DNA from 2 places in the Actinoalloteichus caeruleus genome. Region 1 is predicted to be linked to the other one. Evidence: riboswitches for the same ligand, from Rfam matches in the RefSeq annotation. Region 1 holds a riboswitch; the other holds the start of a gene.
The links. A riboswitch is a leader RNA that binds a small molecule or an ion and turns the genes downstream of it on or off. The one in region 1 is predicted to bind S-adenosylmethionine.
Positions count from the first base shown of each region.

Region 1 (7,503 bases):
CCGACTTCCCCGGCCTCGCCCCCAGGGCCGTGCCCGACCGACCCCCGGAGGAGGTCGCCGACTGGCTGGCCGGTGAACTGACCGACGGGGTGGCTCGGCTGGGGCTCGTCGCGGCGTCGCGCGGCGCGGACGCGCTCGCCCAGATCGGCTGGATGGGGCCGGTGAACTACTCGGAGCGCACCGCCCCCCTGTCGGCGATCCTGCGCAGCTGGGAGGACCGGTTCGGGGTGCGCGTCGTCCGGCTCGGGTTCGACACCCTGGACCTCAGCGTGGCGGCGCCGCCCAAGACCCCGGAGCACGCCCTGGCCGTGGCGGCCGAGCACTGGTCGTTCTGCCCCGACAGCATCGACCAGGGGGTCGGCAACCTGGGCGACTACGCCCGGCAGATCGTGGGGCACCACTCCTGGACCTTCTGGTGGGAATGATGCCGCCGCACCCCCGTTCCCGCGCCGTCCCGCTACGGGAACGAGCCACCGTTGTCGGCTCCGCCCGGTGGGCGGCCCCCATGATTAGGTAGCGTGCCTGACGTGGTTGGTCCTGATCCCGTCGACACCCGGTTACTCGCGTTGATCGCCGAGGCCGGTCGCGCGTCCGTCACCGACATGGCGCACCGGTTGGGCATGGACGTGCGGGAGGTGGCCGCCCGCCTGGCGGCCCTGTCCGCCGCCGGCCTCCCCCTGGTGGTCGGGGTGGAGTGCGACCAACAGGCCATCCGCAACGTGTTGATGGCGGCCGGAGCCTGGGCGCAGCACCAGTACCAGTCCTACCCGCCCGGCCCGCCACCGGGCTACCCGGCGCCAGCCCCGCCCGGCTACCCGGTGCACGGCACGCCCAGCGGCTCCTACCCTCCCCCGGGCAGCGGTAGCGGCCCCTACCCCCCGCCGGGCAGCGCCAGCGGGGCCTACCCCCCGGCGCACCACCCCGGCGCGGCCAGCGGTCCCTACCCGCACCCGGCACCCGGCTTCCCACCGCCGGGGCAGGCGCCACCCAGCGGCCCGTTCCCCGCACCGCCGCCAGGCCCGGCCGCGCCCCCGCACCCGGCTCCGGCCGCGCAGGAGGGGGCGCCCTCGGATCCCGCCAGCGTGTGGGGTCCACCGCAGTCGGCGTCGTGGGCGAGAGGGGACGGCCCTCCGGCTGCCACCCCCACCCCACCCCGGGCCGGTCAGGTCGGGACGGCCCTGGAGACGCACGGCGTCGAGGGCGAACGCGTCCGCATCCAGCTCCTGGAGGTCGTCGACCCGGCGAACTTCCTGTTCGAGGCAGCCGGGTACACCCTCCAGGAGGGCGAACGCGCCGTCGTCGTCCACACCGAGATCACCAACCAGGGCCCCCTGCCGTTCGCGGCCCTGCCCGACCTGTACCTCGTCCTGGTGACCGAGGACGACCAACCGGTGTCGAAGGCCCCCGTGTCCCTGTCCTCCCGGCCCGCCTACCGCATCGGAGTGGGACCCGGGGAGACCGCCGGCGGCCACTCGGTGTACGTGCTGCCCGACAGCACCCGGGTCACCTCCGTCCGCTGGAGCCCCGGACCCGACCCCGACCACCGCACCCTGACCTGGACCGTCGACGAGGACTGAGCGGGCCGCCCGCGCGGCGCCGGCCCCGGAGGGTGACGCCGGCGAAGCTCCGCCCGGTCAGGCGTCGCGGCGGCCGAACATGCGGCCGACCCAGCCAGCCCTGCCGTCGGGCTCCTCCCGGTCGTCGTCACGGCTCCGGCTGAACGTCGGCCAGTCCCGGGTCTCGCCCTCGACCGACTCGGGCGCCTCGGCCCCGATCACCGCCGGCGCCGCCTGGCCAGCCGCCGTCTGGTCCACCAGCGGTCGCGGGGTCGGCTCGGTCGGCGGGTCGAAGGGGTCCCGCCGACCGCCCCCGGCCATCGACGCGCCGCCGGCCGAGGCCCCCACGGCCACCGGTGGCAGCGCGAACCCCATCGGCGGGGTGGGCGGTTCCTCCGGCCCCGCCAGCCTTCCGCGTCCCGCCTCGATGTACTGCTCGTCTCGTCCTTGCCGCACGACGTCTCCCCAGTCGGTCCCGTTCGGGCTCACAGCCGTCCCCACCACGCTAGACGGTGACGGCGCATGATCCACCCATTCCGGTCACTTCGTCCCGAGGTCGTGGCCGACCCGTTGCGTCGGCACACGCCCGACCGGCTGGGCCCGGGCCGGGACAGCCCGCGCCAGGGGACCACCGCCCGGCGGTCAACTCTCCGAACGCAGCCGCCGCAACGCCTCGGCGAGGTCGTCCGGGTACTCGCTGGTGAACTCCACCCACTCCCCCGTGCCCGGGTGGTCGAACCCGAGCCGCCTGGCGTGCAGCCACTGCCGCGTCAGCCCCAGCCGCTGGGCGAGGGTGGGGTCGGCACCGTAGGTGAGGTCACCGGCGCAGGGGTGCCGCAGCGCGGCGAAGTGCACCCGGATCTGGTGCGTCCGCCCGGTCTCCAGCCGCACCTCGGCCAACGAGGCGGCCCGGAAGGCCTCCACCACCTCGTAGTGGGTGACGCTGGGCTTGCCCCCCGCCACCACCGCGAACTTGTAGTCGTGCCGGGGATGCCGGTCGATCGGGGCGTCGATGGTGCCGTTGGTCGGATCAGGGTGACCCTGGACCACCGCGTGGTAGATCTTGGAGACCGTCCGCTCCTTGAACGCCCGCTTCAGGGTCGAGTACGCGGTCTCGCTCTTGGCGACCACCATCACCCCGGTGGTGCCCACGTCGAGCCGGTGCACCACCCCCTGCCTCTCGGCGGCACCGGACGTCGCGATCCGCAACCCCATCGCCGCCAGCCCCGCCAGGACCGTCGGCCCGGTCCAGCCCGGGCTCGGGTGGACGGCGACCCCGACCGGCTTGTCGACGACAGCCACGTCCTCGTCCTCGTGGAGGATCCGCAAGCCCGGCACCGGCTCGGGTGCGGCCACGACCGGCCGCTCCGGCTGGGGGAGCTGGACCTCCATCCACGAACCGGCCACCAGCCGGTCCGACTTGCCCGCGGGAGCACCGTCGATCACCACGCCACCGGACTCGGCGATCGAGACCACGGCCGTCCGTGACAGACCGAGCAGCTTCGCCAGGCCGGCGTCGACCCGCATCCCGTCGAGTCCGTCGGGCACCGGAAAGGTGCGGGTGTCGCTCATCGCTGGTCGTCTCCCTCGGCGGTGGTCGTCTTCTCCTGGTCGGCGCGCCCCCGGACGGTGCTCCCGTCGTAGTCCCGGCCGAGCACGGCCAGCACCACCAGCAGCGCCACCCCGCCCACCAGCGCGGAGTCGGCGACGTTGAACACCGGCCACACGCTGCCGTCAGGAGCGAACAACGAGACGAAGTCCACGACGTGGCCGTGCAGGGGCGCCGGGGAACGGAAGATCCGGTCCGCGAGGTTGCCCAGCGCACCGCCCAGCATGAGGCCCAACCCCAGGGCCCAACCCACCGAGCGCAACCGGGGCGCGATCCAGATGATACCCACGACCACGCCGACGGCGACCAGGGTCAGCAGCCACGTCATGCCCGTCGCCATCGAGAAGGCGGCGCCGGGGTTGCGCAGCAGCACCAGGTACACACCGCCACCGAGCAGCCGCACCGGCTCCCGCCCCTCCAGCTGGGCGACGGCCACGACCTTGGTGACGAGGTCGAGGGCGAACGCCACCCCGGCCACCACCGCGAGCAGGCCCACCCGTCGTCTCGGCGACCCCCCACCAGGGGGCACGGCGGGGCCGCTGGGTCCGCCGACGGCTCCCGCGTCGGCGTTGGCGGGATCGTCGTCGGCGTTGGACCCCGCAGGGCCGGTCTCGGTCACCCAGTCATTGTGACCTACCGGCATCGACGCTGGTCACAGGCGTCGACACCGGCCAGCGGGCGCTGGTCGGGCAGCCCCGGGCCGCTCGGTGGGGCCACCCGCGCTCAGGCGGGCCCGTCCCCCAGGAGCCCGACCGGCAACCGCCGGGGGTCCGGGACTGGCACCCAGCGCCCGTCCCGCTGGGCATAGGACCAGGCCGGCCCCGAGGCCACCACCGCCCGGAGCGCGGCGAGCAGGCGGTCGACGTGCTCCTCGGTGGCTCCCAGGCCCACGCTGACCCGCACCGCGCGTCCCCCACCGACCCCCGCCCGGGCCAGCAGGCGCTCGGTCGCGACGTGCGCGCAGAACGCCCCGTCCCGCACCCCGATCCCGTACTCCGCCGACAGCGCGGCGGCCAGCAACCCCGGGTCGATCCCGTCGACGCCGAAGCTGACGACGCCCACCGAGGGGGTGGCATCGTCGAACAGCCGCAGCGGACGCACCCCCGGCACGGCCGCGACGCCCTCCCGCAGTGCTCCCGCCAGCCGGTCCTCGTGCTCGGCCACCCCCCGCCAGTGCCCCGACAGCGTCTCGCAGGCCACCGCGAGCGCGTGCGCTCCCACCACGTTCGGCGTCCCGGCCTCCTGGCGCTCCACACCGGCCGCCCAGGTCACCCGCAGATCAGCTCCCACGGACTCCACCAGGGCCGACGCTCCTCCACCCCGCAGGTACGGCGGCGCCGACCGCAGCAGGCGCGCGGGCCCCGTCAGCGCCCCGCAGCCGAAGGGCGCGTAGGCCTTGTGCCCGGAGAAGGCGAGGAAGTCCACCCCGAGCTCGGACACCGACACGGGCCGGTGGGGCGCCCACTGCGCGGCGTCGAGGACGGACAGGGCTCCGTGCCGACGGCTGACCTCGGCCAACTCGGCCACCGGCCACAGTTCACCTGTGACGTTCGACGCGGCGGTGAGCACCACGGCGACCCGGTCACCGTCGGCGACCAGCCCGGACAGCTCCGCCTCCAGCGCCGCCACCGCCTCACCCCGGGTACGCGGCGCGCGGACGCGGCGCACCCGGCGGCCGGCCCAGGGCAGCAGCGCCGCGTGGTGGTCGGTGTCGAAGGTGACCACCACGGTCCCCACCGGCAACACGGCGGCGACCAGGTTCATCGCGTCGGTGGTGTTGCGGGTGAACACGACGTCGTGGTCGGGCGGGGCGTCGACGAACCGGCGCACCGTCGCCCGCGCGTTCTCGTAGATCCTCGTCGACGCCTGCGACAGCAACCCGGCTCCCCGGTGGACGCTCGCGTACCAGGGCAGGACCGCGTCGACGGCGTCCCGCACCGCCTCGAGGCAGGGGGCGCTCGCCGCGTGGTCGAGGTTCGCGTACGGGACATCCCCGCCGGTCACCAGCGGGACCCGCAGGTCCGCACCGACCACCGGCGGCAGGGCCGACGCGGGGGGCGCGAGGCGGGACGGGCGGGCGGTGGTGGGTGCGGACGACATGGCACGACCTCCTCGGATCCAGGGGGGACCCGGTGGTAGGCCCCGCGCTTGCCCGACACCACACGGCTCGGGCCTGGTCCTCACCCGGAGCACCCCACCGCGGAGGAGGGTTGCCGGCCAGCGAGCCGGGGCTTGGCGCTGGCGCTCATGACCTGCGGCAGAACCTAACCGCCGCCGCCCGACCTGTCCAGCGGGCCTCCCAGCCACTGGGAGCCGGCCCGACCGCACCCACCGGAACAGCCACCCCCGCGCTGGACCCGCCCGGGCACCGTCGTCCGCCCCTCCTCGGTCGCCGCCGGCATCAGCCCTCCAGCAGGGTGCGCAGGCGGTCCTCGGCCGCGGTCTCGTCGAGGTCGACGACCAGCCACTTGTCCCGACCGCGTTCCCCGGCGTCCACTCGCACGGCTTGGCGGCGGACACCGAACGCGTCCGCCACCGCGCGGCGGAGCGCCTCATTGGCCTTGCCCTCGACCGCCGGGGCGGCCACCGCCACCACCAACGCCGGCCCCAGGACCCCGTCCCACCTGCCCCCGACGACGGTTCGTCGCGCGCCGGGTTTGACACGCACCGCGAAACGGAACACGACCGTCCACCTCCTCCGCCGGGCGTCCCGACCGGCCGCCCGCACCGACCACCCTGCCCCGACACGCGAGCCGAGCGCGGTCGGGGTGCTGGTGGGCCCGCGGCGGGCGAGCCGCCCAATCAGTGCCGCTGTCTCGTCAGGTCCAGGGACCGGGGCACCAGGAGGCAGGCCACGACTGGCACCGCCAGGAGGGTCACCGTCGCCAGCGACTCGCCGAACGCCGCCCTCGCCAGCCGCACCCACCTCGGGCACCCCGGACTCCGAGGACAGCTCCAGGACCGCGGCGAGGGGCTCCCCGGCCGGACCGGCGTCAACACCCCCGACATCGGCCTCCCCCAGCCCGACTTCCAGTTGGGCGCGGTAGAACACTGAGGCCAGACTGCCGAGCACGGCGACGCCGAGCACGGTGCCGAGGTCGTAGGCGGTCTCCTCGATGGCGGCGGCGTTGCCGGCCTTCTCCGGGGGTGTTCCGGACATGATGATGGCCGAGGCGATGGCCAGTGATCCCGCGCCAGCGCCCAACAGGGCCAGCCCGATCGCCAGGGTCGGGTAGGAGAAGGGATTGGGCGCCACGGGCAGCAGCAGGAACCCGACTCCGGCGACCGCGAGCCCGCCGGCCCTGGCCGAGGGGCGGACCTGACCGGAAGCTGAGGTGATCCGCGCGGACGGCGACACCGACGGCTGGATGGCGTCGGTGGATCACCGGCGCGGTCGCGGTGCGTGCACCTACGGGACGGAGGGCTGGTTTCAACCAGAACTGACCTGATGGATCGCGTCGACCAGTGGGTACGCGACGGCCCGGTGCCACCGAGGTGGCGGTGCGGGAACAGGGGCGGGGACCGCCCCTGGGACAGACGCGTCCCGGCTCACGGGAGCGGCCACCACACCGGGCAGGCGGCCGCCGGGGCCTGCGACCCCTCGTCGACGGGCCTCGGCTGACGGCCCCGCACCGGGGACCGCGCCCCACCGGCTCCCCTTCCCGGCATGGGAGGGCGGGACGGCCCGTCCGTCCCCCCGCACGACCACCACGGCCCACCCGCACCGCTCGCCACGCCCGAGCGGGGGCGCCCATGGCGCGGCGGACGACCGGTTCGCCCAGTCCCGGCGGGAGCGGGACGGCCACGACGGCCCCGACTGCCGCGCCGGTCGGTCACCGGCCCGGCGGCCGGGACCTCGTCGGTGGTCCCGCCGGGCGCCGCCGGGCGGGACACGTTCCCACCGGCGACGGCGCCCGAGGGCTCACACCCTGGTCACGGAGACCCGCACGGAGGTCCCCTCGCCCACCGTGCCGGTGAGCGCGGGCGCACCCTCCTCGATGGCGGTGGACAGCGACACCGCCAGGGTCTCGCCCCGCACGAACTCCTCGTGGGCGGTCACCGCCGCCACCAGGTCCGCCGGCACCTCGACCGCCAACCCGATCCGGTCCGAGACGTCGAGACCCGCGTCGCGGCGGGCCTGCTGCACGACGCGGACCAGGTCGCGGGCGACGCCCTCGGCCGCCAGTTCCGGTGTCACCTCGGTGTCCAGGGCGACCAGCCCCGCGTTACCCGGCAGGGACTCGACGTCGTCCACGTTCTTCGCCAGCCGCTGCTCGTACTCGCCCGGCAGCAGCTCCACACCGGCGACGACCACCGTGCCGTCCTCGGTCTCGTGCC
Region 1 covers NZ_CP186005.1:4,399,191-4,406,693, forward strand. Annotated here, with positions in the region: gene ACOJVX_RS17695 (DUF4253 domain-containing protein) at 1-425, shown strand, start outside; gene ACOJVX_RS17700 (AsnC family protein) at 528-1,577, shown strand; gene ACOJVX_RS17705 (hypothetical protein) at 1,635-2,012, opposite strand; gene ACOJVX_RS17710 (RluA family pseudouridine synthase) at 2,199-3,128, opposite strand; gene lspA (signal peptidase II) at 3,125-3,784, opposite strand; gene ACOJVX_RS17720 (aminotransferase class V-fold PLP-dependent enzyme) at 3,889-5,265, opposite strand; SAM riboswitch class IV at 5,305-5,418, opposite strand; gene ACOJVX_RS17725 (DUF167 domain-containing protein) at 5,567-5,848, opposite strand; partial or broken gene ACOJVX_RS17730 (MFS transporter) at 6,196-6,409, opposite strand; gene ileS (isoleucine--tRNA ligase) at 7,088-7,503, opposite strand, start outside.

Region 2 (7,503 bases), 2.8 Mb from region 1:
ACGGCCGCCAGCACCCGGGGCAGCCGCAAGGTCAGGATGACGAACTCCGCGCCCGCCGGTCCCGGCGCGCCTCCCAGCACACGCACCACCTCGGCCAGGCCGTAGCCGGCCTCGCCGTAGCCGAGCGAGGCGAGCGCCGCGAGGACCACCGCACCGGCCAGCACGGCACCGACCAGCACGTTCCGTGCGACCACCCGCACGGCGAACCGCCCGCTCGGACTGGCCAGCACCGTTCCGGTCAGGTCGGGTCGGTCGGCACGGCGGGAGGCCGAGGCGGCCGGGGTCCTGGTGCTCACAGGCGGGGCATCCTCCGGTGTCGGACCAGCGCGATGAAGAAGGGCGCGCCCACGACGGTCACCACGAGGCCGACCTGGAGCTCGCCGTGCGGCAGCACCACCCGTCCCAGCACGTCGGCGACGAGCACCAGGGCGGCGCCCAGCAGGCCGGCTCCCGGCAGTGACCACCGGTGGTCACTGCCGAGGAGCGATCGGGCGATGTGCGGCACGACCAACCCCACGAAGGCGATCGGTCCGGCGGCGGCCGTCGCGGCCCCGCCGAGCAGCAGCACGGCCAGGGCGACGACGGCCCGGGTGGCCCCCGCCCTGGAGCCGAGTGCCCGGCTGACGTCGTCGCCGAGGACCAGGGTGTTGAGCGACGACGCCACCGCGAGCGCGAGGACGAGCCCCACGAGCAGGAACGGGATCATCGTGCGGACGACCGCCGGGTCCCGGCCGGCGAGGTCACCGACCGCCCAGAACCGGAACTCGTCGAAGGCGTCGGGCCGCAGCAGGACCAGGGACTGGGTGGCGGCGGTGAGGGCGGCGCCGATCGCGGTGCCCGCCAGCGCGAGCCGGACCGGACTGGCTCCGGCGGTGCCGATGGCGTAGACGAGGACGGCGGTCACCCCCGCCCCCAGGAAGGCGAACCACACGTAGGAGGAGTAGTCGCGCAGCCCGAGCAGCACGACGGCGCCGGCGACCCCCGCGGCCGCGCCAGCGTTGACGCCGAGGATGCCGGGATCGGCCAGCGGGTTGCGGGTGAGCGACTGCATCAACGCGCCCGCGATCCCCAGGGCGGCGCCGACCGACGCGGCGAGCAGGGTCCGGGGAACGCGGAGTTCGTGGACGATCACCCCGGCCCGCCCGCCGTCGTCGACGAACAACGCCAGGAACACCTCGCGGGCGGCGAGCGCCTCCGACCCGACGGCGAGGCTGGCCAACACGGCGAGGAGCACCACGGCGGTCGGGATCACGACCGCTCGCGACCACGAGCGGCGGGCACGGCTCCGGGGCGTCGCCGGGTTCCTCGACACCGTCACCGCCGTCCCGGCCCTGTCCGCCGGTGTTCCGCGCCGCGCACCCGATCCTCCCGTCCGCCCCGGGGGCTCGCGAGAACATCCACCGGGAACGCTGAGGGAAGGCTAACCTCACTACGCAGGGTGGTCGGCGGCCGCCCGGGCTCGACTCGGCGACCCCCTGCCCCGCCACCGACGGTATGAGCGCACCGGCACCGGGTAGCCCCCTGGTGCCACGTGTTCGTCAGGGCCACCGGCCCTCGGGAGGGGACCATGACCGAGCGGAGCGATCAGCCGGCACCGCCAAACCAGCGGTCCAGGCTGCTGGCCATCTACCTGAACGACCACCTCGCCGGGGCGACCGCCGCCGTGGAGCTGGCCCGGCGGCTGGCGAAGGCCGAGGTGTCCTCCCCCGACGGACCGGAACTGGACCGGCTGGCCGACGAGATGGCGGAGGACCGCGCTCGGTTGGCGGACGCCATGCGACTGCTGGGCGCGGAGGTCGCGCACTACAAGACCTGGGCGCTGTGGGCCGCCGAGAAGGCGGGCCGGTTGAAGCTCAACGGGCAGCTGCGCGGGCGCTCGCCGTTGAGCACGGTGGTGGAACTGGAAGGTCTGCTGCTGGTGGTGACGTCCCTGGCGAGCGCGTGGCGGACGTTGCGCGCGGTGGCCGAGGACGCGGGTCCGGCCGGGGCGGGGCCCGGGACGGAGCGACTCGACGCGCTGCTGCGGCGGTCGCTCGACCAGGCGGCGCGGCTGGAGCGGCTGCGCGAGGCCGCGGTCACCCGGGTGTTCGGCACGGCCACGGCCCAGGAACGGCGGCGGTAGGCGCGGCCGGCACCGTTCCCGCCCCCCGGGACGGGCACGGGAATGCGGCGGGCTCCCCGGGGCGTTGTCCCGGGGCACCGCCCGACGGGTCCGTGAGTGGCCCGGGCGTCCCGCCCGCCTCCGGGTGACGCGGCGACGTCCCGCGATCACGGCGGGTGGCGCCGCCGGGAGGCGTCGCTCACAGCCGCCACCCACCCCCCCGCCCCGTCTGCTGTGGTGGACCCGAACTCGGGTGCCCCGCAGGTCGGGGACGCCCGTCGTTCCGCCTGGAAGGAGCCGCATGACCGACCGCGCCGACACGGCCTCCGAACACCCGCGACGCACCGGCCCGACCACGGACCCCACCGAGGTGGAACGCCTGCTCCGGCAGGGCCCGTTCCACGAGTGGCTGGGGCTCCGGGTGCTGTCGGTGGGCGAGGACCGGATCGAGTTGGCCTTCGCCTGGCGGCCCGAGTGGGTCGCCGACCCGGACGCCGGCTACACGCACGGCGGCATCCTGGCCACCATCGTCGACCTCACGGCCGACTGGGCGCTGGTGTCCCGCCTCGGGCGGGGCGTCCCGACCGTGGACATGCGGGTGGACTACCACCGGGCGGCGTCGCGGGGCGAGGACCTCACCGCCGTCGGCGAGGTGATCCGCTTCGGCAGGACCTTGGCCGTGGCGGAGGCCCGCGTGCACGACGGCCAAGGGCGGCTTGTCGCCAGTGGACGCGGCCTCTACCACACCGCGAGCGCCAGCTCCTGACGAGCGGGACCGACGCCGCTCGAGGGGACGGCCGAAGGCGGCCGGCACCCGTGAGCGGCGTCATAGAAAGTTGTTGGATCAAGCATCTCGTGGCTAGTGTCGTTGGTGGTCACGAGTGCCAGCGCCAAGCCCCGGCTCGCTGGCCGGCAACCCTCCGCCGCGGTGGGGTGCCCCGGGTGAGCGACCAGGTCACCCGAGCAGTCGTGGCAAGTGCGGACCAGGGCGGAAGCGCCCGGCCAGTGGAGGAACGGATGAAGCACTCGGACCCGCGGGCGATCGCCGCCGCGACGGTCGGGGACCTCCTCTACGGCCGCATCTACGTGGACTTCGGTCTCGTCTGCAGCTCCCTGAGGTAGAGCCGCCACCGACGGACCCCGTCGGTGGCGTCTCCCGGGCCGTCACAGCGCCGGGAGGCGATGGTGCACCCAGCTGACCCCGACGGCCGCCCTGGAGCCCCACCATGTCCGGTGACAACGCCACCCCGTTCGCTCTTCGACTGCCCTCCCCGCTGCCCGGGCCCGTGGTGCTCGACCACCTCGTGCTCGCGGTCGCCGACCTGCCCTCGGCCACCGAGTACCTCCGGTCGCTGGGCTTCGACGCCCGGCCCGGCGGCCGGCACCCGGGGCACGGCACCGAGAACGCCCTGGTCGTGCTCGACGGGCAGTACCTGGAGCTGATCTCCGTCACCGACCCGGAGGAGGCCTCCGCGAGCGAGCTGGGCCGGAGCACGGTCCGCGCGTTGTCCCGCGACGGCGGCGGCTGGGTCGGGTACGCGCTGCGGCTGCCCCCCAACACCCCCGTGGACGGTGGGTCGCTGGCCGCCCCGGAGCGCGCGGAGCCGCACCGGCTGTCGATGAGCCGCACCACCCCGGGCGGTGAGCGGGTGTCCTGGGAGCTGTTCTTCCCCGAGCGTGTCGGGATGGACGGCCCCTACCCGTTCCTCATCCGGTGGGACGGAGCCTCACCCACCAGCGGCGAACCACCCGAGCACCCCAACGCGGTGCACGGCGTCGGCGAGCTGACCATCGGCATGCCGGGACCGGGCTCGGCCCCGGCCCGCTGGTACGCCGACTCGCTGCCCCGGTTGACGGGGGCACCGGCCCACACCGTCGAGGACGCCTCGGCGCACCGGAGCGTTGGACTCGCCTCGGTCGAGCTGACCAGCACCGACCTCGGCAGGACTCGGCGGGCGCTGGCCTCGGCCGGTGCGGCGTGGCGGGCCGTCGAAGCCGACCCGGCCTCCCCCGCCGTCCTGCTCACCCTCCCACCGGCCCTCTTCGGCGAGCACACCCGGTTGACGATCCGCCAGCCGGCGCCGTCCCGGGACCGCTGACCCCGGCCCGGGCACCCGACCACCCACCACGCCCCTCCGGCGTGACGCCCTTCGAGAGGTTCCAGATGACGATGCGACCACAGCGCCACCCCCGTTCGGGCCGTGCCCGGCTGGGTATCGCCGGCGTTCTCGCGACGGCCCTGCTCGCGGCGGCCTGCGGCGGCGGGGACACGGCCGGGGACGGCGACGGCCCGACCTCCCTGTCGGTGGCCACCATCCCCACCCCGGACGCCGCCTCCATCTACCTCGCCGAGGAACAGGGCTTCTTCGAGGAGGAGGACCTGGACGTCGACATCACGTTGGCGGACAGCGGCGGGGCGATCATCCCCGGCGTCGTCCGAGGCGACTACCAGTTCGGGCACTCCAACACCGTGTCGCTGGCCGTCGCCGCCGGCGAGGGGCTGCCGCTCCAGGCCGTCACCAACACCACCGGGACGGGGAGCGACCCGGACCAGGACATCTCCCGGATCCTGGTGGCCGGTGACAGCCCCATCCAGGACGCGGCGGACCTGGCGGGCACGACGATCGCGGTCAACGGGCTGAACAACATCGGCGAGGTGACGATCAAGGCCGCGTTGGAGAACAGGGGTGTGGACGTCTCCGGCCTCGACTTCGTCGAGATGCCCTACCCGGACATGAACGCGGCCCTGTTCGCCGGCGAGGTCGACGCCATCTGGCAGCTGGAACCGCACCTGAGCCTGGCAGAGGAGGACGGCGCCCGCCCGGTGCTGTCCAACTTCGTGGAGGCCACGCCCGACGCCCAACTGGGCTACCTGGTGACGAACCGGCAGTACGCCGCCGAGAACACCGAGGTCATCGAGAGGTTCTCCCGGGCGATGGACCGGGCCAAGGAGTTCGCCACCGACAACCCGGACGAGACGAGGCGGGTCCTGACCGAAAGCCTCGGCATCCCGGCCGAACAGGCCCAGGACATGCTGCTCCCGGTGTTCCAGCCGGGCATGGACGTGGACTCGCTGCGCACCTACCTGGAGCTGACCGAGCGGTACGGGCTGATCAGTGAGCAGCCCAACGCCGACGACCTGGTGGCCCCGGGCGCCAACACCTCGGAAACGGGCCGATGACACCACCCACGACCACCACCCGCCCCGAGCACGCGGGCCCCGGCACCCGCGACGGGCGGTCGGGACGACCCCGGCTGCCCGGCGCGGCGCTGCCCGCGGTGACGGTGCTCGGCGTGCTCCTGCTCGCCGAGCTGGTCTCGCGGCTCGGAGTGCTGCCCACGCGCTACTTCCCACCGGCCAGCGAGATGTTCGTCGCCCTCGCCGGGCAGGTCGTCGACCCCTCGTTCTGGGTGTCGGTCGGCCAGACGCTCCAGGGCTGGGGCGCCGGGCTGGGCATCGCCGTGTTGTTGGCGGTGCCGGTGGGGCTGGCGCTGGGGACGGTTCCCCTGCTGTACACGGCGGTCCGGCCGATCGTGGAGTTCCTCCGGCCGATCCCGTCGGTGGCCCTGATCCCGCTCGTCGTGCTCGCGATCGGCACGGGCGCGGCCAGCAAGGTGTTCCTCGCGGCCTTCGCGGCCTTCTGGCAGCTGCTGATCCCGGTGATCTACGGCGTCCGCGACACCGACCCGGTGGCCCGGGACACCGGGCGGGCGTTCCGGCTGGGCCGGTTCGGCGTGCTGCGGTGGATCGTGCTGCCGGCGGCGGTGCCCTACCTGGCCACGGGCCTGCGGATCGCGTCGGCGACGGCGTTGATCCTGGCGGTCACGGCGGAACTCGTCATCGGCGTCCCCGGGCTGGGCGGCGCGATCAACCTCGCTCGCTCCGCGGGCGCCCCCGACCGCATGTACGCGCTCATCATCGCCACCGGCCTGCTCGGCTGGGGCCTGAACGCGGCGTTCCGCGCCGTGGAGCGCCGGGTGCTGCACTGGCATCCCTCCCACCGGGAGGCCGTCGCGTGACCGGCCGGTGGGTGCGGGTGCTACTGCCCGTGGTGACGACGGCGGCGGTGCTGGCCGCGTGGTGGTTCGGCTCGCTGGGCACCGAGTCCTACTACTTCCCGTCGCTGCGGGACATCATGGACCGCTTCGTCGAGGTGTGGCTGTTCGACCGGTTCGTCACCGACGCCGTGCCCAGCCTGTGGCGGCTGGGCGCCGGTTTCGGCATCGCGGTCGTCGCCGGGGTGGGGCTGGGCCTGCTGCTGGGGCTGTCCGCGTCGTGGCGGCGCGCCACGGAGCCGATCGTGGAGTTCCTGCGCGCGATCCCGGCGACCGCCCTGTTGCCGTTCGCGCTGCTGGTCTTCGGCATCGGCGACCTGATGAAGGTCGCGATCATCGCGTTGGTGTGCCTGTGGCCGGTGTTGCTCAACACCATCGACGGGGTGCGCGGCCTGGACCACACGTTGGCGGACACCGCCCGGATGTACCAGGTCAGCGGGGCCAGGAGGCTGCTGTCGGTGGTCCTGCCCTCGGCGGCCCCGCAGATCATGGCCGGTGCCAGGACCAGCCTGTCGCTGGCCCTGATCCTGATGGTCACCAGCGAGATGGTGGCGAGCACCAGCGGCATCGGCTTCTTCGTGCTCGACGCCCAGCGCGGCTTCCGCATCCTCGACATGTGGACGGGCATCATCCTGCTCGGCGTGCTGGGCTACCTGGTCAACCTGGTGTTCACCCTGGTCGAGCGGCGGCTGCTGCGGTGGCACGCCGGCGCCCGTGCCGACACCGCCTCGGCCCGCTGAGGCCACGGCGGAGGAAGGGAGTTTCTCGTGCTCGAACTGCGTTCGGTGAGCAAGACCTACGGCTCGGGTGCCGGGGCGACACCGGCCATCGGCGAGGTCAGCCTCACCGTCCGACCCGGTGAGTTCCTGACCGTGGTGGGCCCCTCCGGCTGCGGGAAGACCACGCTGCTGAAGTGCATGACGGGACTGCTGCGCCCCACCTCGGGCGAGGTCCTGTTGGACGGCCGGCCGGTGACGGGACCACCGGCGGACATGGCCCTCGTGTTCCAGGAGTACGGCCGGTCCCTGATGCCGTGGTCGACCGTCCGGAAGAACATCATGCTGCCGCTGCGGGCCCGGCGGGTCCCCAGGGCCGAGCGCGAGCGTCGCGCCGACGAGGCCCTGGCCGAGGTGGGGTTGGCCGGCTTCGGCGACCACTACCCCTGGCAGCTGTCCGGCGGCATGCAGCAGCGGGTGGCGATCGCCCGGGCGCTGGCCTACCGGCCGAAGATCCTGGTGATGGACGAGCCGTTCGCCTCGGTCGACGCCCAGACCAGGGCCGACCTGGAGGACCTCGTCCTCCGGATCCGGGAGGCGCACGACATCACCATCGTGTTCGTCACCCAC
Region 2 covers NZ_CP186005.1:1,561,975-1,569,477, reverse strand. Annotated here, with positions in the region: gene ACOJVX_RS07125 (FecCD family ABC transporter permease) at 1-296, opposite strand, end outside; gene ACOJVX_RS07120 (FecCD family ABC transporter permease) at 293-1,252, opposite strand; gene ACOJVX_RS07115 (hypothetical protein) at 1,568-2,122, shown strand; gene ACOJVX_RS07110 (PaaI family thioesterase) at 2,403-2,867, shown strand; SAM riboswitch class IV at 2,975-3,086, shown strand; gene ACOJVX_RS07105 (VOC family protein) at 3,328-4,200, shown strand; gene ACOJVX_RS07100 (ABC transporter substrate-binding protein) at 4,266-5,282, shown strand; gene ACOJVX_RS07095 (ABC transporter permease) at 5,279-6,121, shown strand; gene ACOJVX_RS07090 (ABC transporter permease) at 6,118-6,897, shown strand; gene ACOJVX_RS07085 (ABC transporter ATP-binding protein) at 6,925-7,503, shown strand, end outside.
Region 2: linked by a shared signal. The riboswitch ahead of ACOJVX_RS07105 (VOC family protein) and the one ahead of ACOJVX_RS17720 (aminotransferase class V-fold PLP-dependent enzyme) in region 1 are both predicted to bind S-adenosylmethionine.